2 regions of the Apilactobacillus micheneri genome follow, and region 2 is predicted to be linked to the other one. Evidence: predicted binding sites of a transcription regulator. Region 2 holds the regulator's gene; the other holds the start of a gene.
What was found. The regulator CtsR, encoded in region 2, represses protease genes until heat stress. The targets are predictions, from matches to a motif close to TTGGTCAAAAAAGGTCAAANA.

Region 1 (2,476 bases), on a different contig from region 2:
TAGCTAAATCCGCTCCAACAAATCCTGGAGTTTGCTTAGCAATTTCATGTAAATCAACCTTATCAGAAACAGGTTTGTTCTTAGCATGCACTTTTAAGATAGCTTCTCTACCACGTACATCAGGTTGACCCACTAAGACTTTACGATCAAAACGACCCGGTCTAGTTAAAGCAGGATCTAAGACATCAGAACGGTTAGTAGCAGCAATAACAATGACTCCATCATTACCTGAGAAACCATCCATTTCAACAAGTAATTGATTAAGAGTTTGTTCTCTTTCATCATGGCCACCGCCCATGCCGTTACCACGTTTTCTACCTACAGCATCAATTTCATCAATGAAAATAATGGCAGGACTGTCTTTTTTAGCTTGAGTAAACAAGTCACGAACACGACTAGCACCAACTCCGACAAACATTTCGACGAAATCAGAACCAGAAATTGAGTAAAATGGTACTGCTGCTTCACCAGAAACAGCCTTAGCTAGTAAAGTTTTACCAGTACCAGGAGGACCCTCTAGTAAAACACCATGAGGAATCTTAGCACCTAATTTAGAATATTTCTTTGGATTCTTTAAGAATTCAACAACTTCAACTAACTCTTGCTTTTCTTCTTCTTCACCAGCAACATCTGAGAACTTAACATTACTATGAGTAGGTTTAGCTTTAGATTTGCCTACTCCCATGATGCCACCTTTACCGCCGTTTTTACCGCCAGCTTGATTCATCATAACAAAGAAGAATACTAAAATAATTAGCATAGGTACAACTGAAATTAATAGGTTAGTCCAGAAACCACCATTAGTATCAGCCTCTTTAGCGTTCATCTTTACATCATTTTTCTTAGCATAATTAGTAATTTCAGAAATTGTACTATTGTTCTTTAAAACATTAGCTTTAAATGATGAAACTTTGGTAGTCTTTTGGGAATTACCAAACAAGAAACTACCACCACTATTAGATTTAGTTTCTTGTGCTTCTCTATATTGACCAGAGATGTTATAAACACCATCAGAAGGTTGAACAGAAAAGTCTTTTACCTTATTATCTTTTAATTGTTTAACAAACTGACTAGATTGAATCTCTTGATTATGAGTTTCTCCTTTATTACTAGTTGCAAAAAAGAATACTCCCATTAAAATCAAGAAAGCAACAATATAGAACAGACTGTTCTTGAATAATCCTTTATTATTACGCATCAATTGCCTCCTGTTCTTAATGTCTTAGACCATTATTTAATAATTTATTATATCACTTTAAAGTAAATAAAGCTTATTGTGATTTTCAAATTTAAGACACAAAACATATATTATCATTTTTTTATTACATAGACTATCTATTTGTTTGAATAAACTTCTGGTTTTAAAACTCCCACGTATGGTAAATTACGATATTTACCATTGTAATCTAAGCCATAACCAACCACAAATTCATTAGGGACTTCTAATCCTACGTAATCAGCTTTAGCTTCAACCACACGTCCTTCTGGTTTATCCATTAAAGTGCATACCTTAATCGATTTGGCTCCACGATCTGATAATAGATCTTCTAAATACTTTAAGGTTCTACCAGTATCAATAATGTCTTCAATAAACAAAACATTACGACCATTTACATCAATATCAACATCCTTCATTAACTCAATTGATCCACTAGATTGAGTGCCACCATGATAACTAGATACATCAATAAAATCAATATCCATATATAAGTCTATATCACGAACAATATCAGTCATAAAGAAGATTGCACCCTTCAAGACTCCGATCACTATCGGATTTTCACCCTGATAGTCTTTTGTGATCTTTTCACCCAATCTTTTACATGCATTTTCAATATCTTCTTCACTATATAAGGTCTTAAGAATGTCGTTATTCATTACGTTCTCCTTCCAAAAGCTTTTGTTTGATGATTAAATTATATCTTTTATTAACAGAATTTAAAATAGTGGATTCACTATACCCAATAATAGATAACACCGCATTATTTGAACTTACTAACGTCTGTGCAGTTTTTCTAAGTTTATTAGGAATTTTTTTGTTAATAAAGACTCTCTTAGCTGATTGATGACCACCATTTTTTAAAGTAATCTTATCTGAAGTTTTAGTCATCCTAACAGATAAAGGAAAGTCCTCTTTTGACAAATTAAATTGGGAAATTCTTTGATATTTCTCGGGATGTTTAATTTCCTGATCAGTGATCATAAATAGCTCCCCATTCAATGTAGAAAACCATTGGTTTAATGTTACCACAAACTCATCTTTCTTTGATAAACTTATAAAATTATTTTTATATTTTTGAATACTAAATTCATTATATGACTTATCAAGATAATAATTATTGTTTAATTTAAACCTTACTTGGGGTTTTTGTCTATTATTTAATAGATAAATAATCTCCAAAATTGTATCTTGATTAGCTAAAGAAGAATTATTAACCGGATTTAGCAGTTCTTCCAAAATTTCAAATTGAATATT
Region 2 (2,476 bases):
TAGTGTATGCAATTCATCAATAAATAGAATTACATGACCATCAGCTTTAATTTCTTGAATAATCTTCATTAAACGTTTTTCAAATTCTCCACGATATTTAGTTCCAGCAACTAAAGTACCCATTTCAAGCATCATTAAACGTTTACCAGAAATATCTTCTGGTACTTCTTTTTTAACCATTTTACGAGCTAATCCTTCAACAACAGCTGTTTTACCAACTCCTGCTTCACCTAGTAAAACGGGATTATTTTTAGTACGACGACTTAGAACTTGGACTACTCGTTTAATGACACCATCACGACCAATAGTAGGATCAATTAAGCCATCACGAGCTTGTTGAGTTAAATCAGTAGCTAATGAATCCAATGTAGGAGTTCCTGCTTTATTTTTAGATTCTCTAGAACCAGGGAATGGGATGTGTTTAGTATTGTCATTGGCAGAAACACCCATTTTACGTAATAAAACTGTTTTTACATTTGGAACTGAAGTTTCATTAGTCCCCAGGTTATTTAACAATCGATTAGATAAAATATCAGGTGTATCCAACAATGCTAATAGTAAATGTTCAGTTCCAATCTTGATAGAACCATATCTTTTAGCTAATTGTCCAGAAAGTGTAAGTACACCTTGAGACTTAGGAGAATATGGTAAATAAGTGTTCTTATCAGGATCCTTAAAGTTTCCATAACCAATTACAAGTTCAATTTCACCTTTGACGTCATCTTCAGAGACACCGCTTTGTTTTAATGCTGAATAAGCAATGCCATTTTTTTCAATTGTTAAAGCTAATAATAAATGTTCAGTACCAACAGCTTGGTGACCAAAAATTTTCGCTTGTTCTTGTGCTAAAATTAAAACGTTCTTTGCGCTTGGAGTAAAAATGTTATCCATAAAGTAGCCCCACTTTCTAGCTTTTGTATCTCAAATGATTCAATATTGAAACCATAATCTTAGCTCTAATTTCATTTTCTAATTCTTTATTGCCAATGGATAAAGTTTGCTTATCACTTGCAGCTGATAACAAGTCAGCTTCATTAACAGTAACTAATTCATTTGCTAACAATGTTCCAATCACTGCCTTACCTTCACGTTGAGATATTGAATCACCAATTGCATTAATCAGTGTATCCAAAATATCTAAATTATCAAGCAACTTAACCTTTTCAATTCTTATATATCCACCACCGCCACGTTTACTTTCAACAGTGTAACCATTTTGAATGGTAAATCTGGTTTTTATAACATAGTTAATTTGAGATGGAACTACATCGAAAAGGTTGGCAATATCAGATCGACTAATTTCAACTTTTTCGTCATTAGCCAATATTTTCTTTAAATACGCTTCAATAACATCAGACAGATTTTTACCTTGCATATAAATAACCGTCCCATCTTTGACTAATATTGACTTTTATTATACGTAGTTATTCTACAAAATAAAAGTATTTTGAATTATTTATAGACAAAAAATGAGAAAACAACTTTCCTACGTCATTACTCTCTTACAAAAGCAATTAATAGTCAAATCATTTTCTCAAAATAAAATTATTATCGGGAAGACAGGATTCGAACCTGCGACCCCCTGGTCCCAAACCAGGTGCTCTACCAAGCTGAGCTACTTCCCGAGGAAATAAAAAATGCACCCAGTAGGACTCGAACCTACAACCTTCTGATTCGTAGTCAGACACTCTATCCAGTTGCGCTATGGGTGCAAAATAAATTATATTCAGTTAAATGCCGAGGACCGGGATCGAACCGGTACGGTTATTACTAACCGCAGGATTTTAAGTCCTGTGCGTCTGCCAATTCCGCCACCCCGGCAGACATATTACAATATAAAAAGCGGAAGACGAGATTCGAACTCGCGACCCCCACCATGGCAAGGTGATGTTCTACCACTGAACTACTTCCGCATATGCCGACTAGATGATTCGAACACCCGACCTCTTCATTACTAGTGAAGCGCTCTAGCCAACTGAGCTAAGTCGGCAACATATGCTATGCATAATGCGGGCGAAGGGATTCGAACCCCCACTTCCATATAGAAACTAGAACCTAAATCTAGCGCGTCTGCCAATTCCGCCACGCCCGCAAGTTGCTTTTTTAATTGTAATGAGCCGTGGCAGGTTCGAACTGCCGACCCTCTGATTAAAAGTCAGATGCTCTACCGGCTGAGCTAACGGCTCAATGGAGGATACAGGGCTCGAACCTGTGACCTCCTGCTTGTAAGGCAGATGCTCTCCCAACTGAGCTAATCCTCCATGAGGTCATTCCGATAAGTTATCTCAACAAGACAACTATTTAATAATATCATTTGTTTTTTATAAAGTCAACAACTTTTTTAATAATTAATTAAATTGTTTATTTCAAAAAACTCAACAAAAAATATTATATCTAACATACAATGAATTGTCTACCCTTAATTTTAAATTTTATAAAAAAAGAGCAATCAATGATTGCTCTTTAAATATTATTA

Region 1: a site for CtsR is predicted at 1,221-1,241, ahead of ftsH (ATP-dependent zinc metalloprotease FtsH). Genes of this name have one in related genera too.

What each region holds. Positions count from the first base shown of each region.
Region 1 is NZ_QUBI01000007.1:5,027-7,502, forward strand. Features, by position in the region: gene ftsH (ATP-dependent zinc metalloprotease FtsH) at 1-1,198, opposite strand, end outside; gene hpt (hypoxanthine phosphoribosyltransferase) at 1,336-1,878, opposite strand; gene tilS (tRNA lysidine(34) synthetase TilS) at 1,871-2,476, opposite strand, start outside.
Region 2 is NZ_QUBI01000001.1:78,509-80,984, forward strand. Features, by position in the region: gene DY123_RS00435 (ATP-dependent Clp protease ATP-binding subunit) at 1-891, opposite strand, end outside; gene DY123_RS00440 (CtsR family transcriptional regulator) at 908-1,375, opposite strand; tRNA gene DY123_RS00445 (tRNA-Pro) at 1,552-1,625, opposite strand; tRNA gene DY123_RS00450 (tRNA-Arg) at 1,639-1,712, opposite strand; tRNA gene DY123_RS00455 (tRNA-Leu) at 1,736-1,821, opposite strand; tRNA gene DY123_RS00460 (tRNA-Gly) at 1,842-1,913, opposite strand; tRNA gene DY123_RS00465 (tRNA-Thr) at 1,917-1,990, opposite strand; tRNA gene DY123_RS00470 (tRNA-Leu) at 2,009-2,092, opposite strand; tRNA gene DY123_RS00475 (tRNA-Lys) at 2,114-2,186, opposite strand; tRNA gene DY123_RS00480 (tRNA-Val) at 2,189-2,261, opposite strand.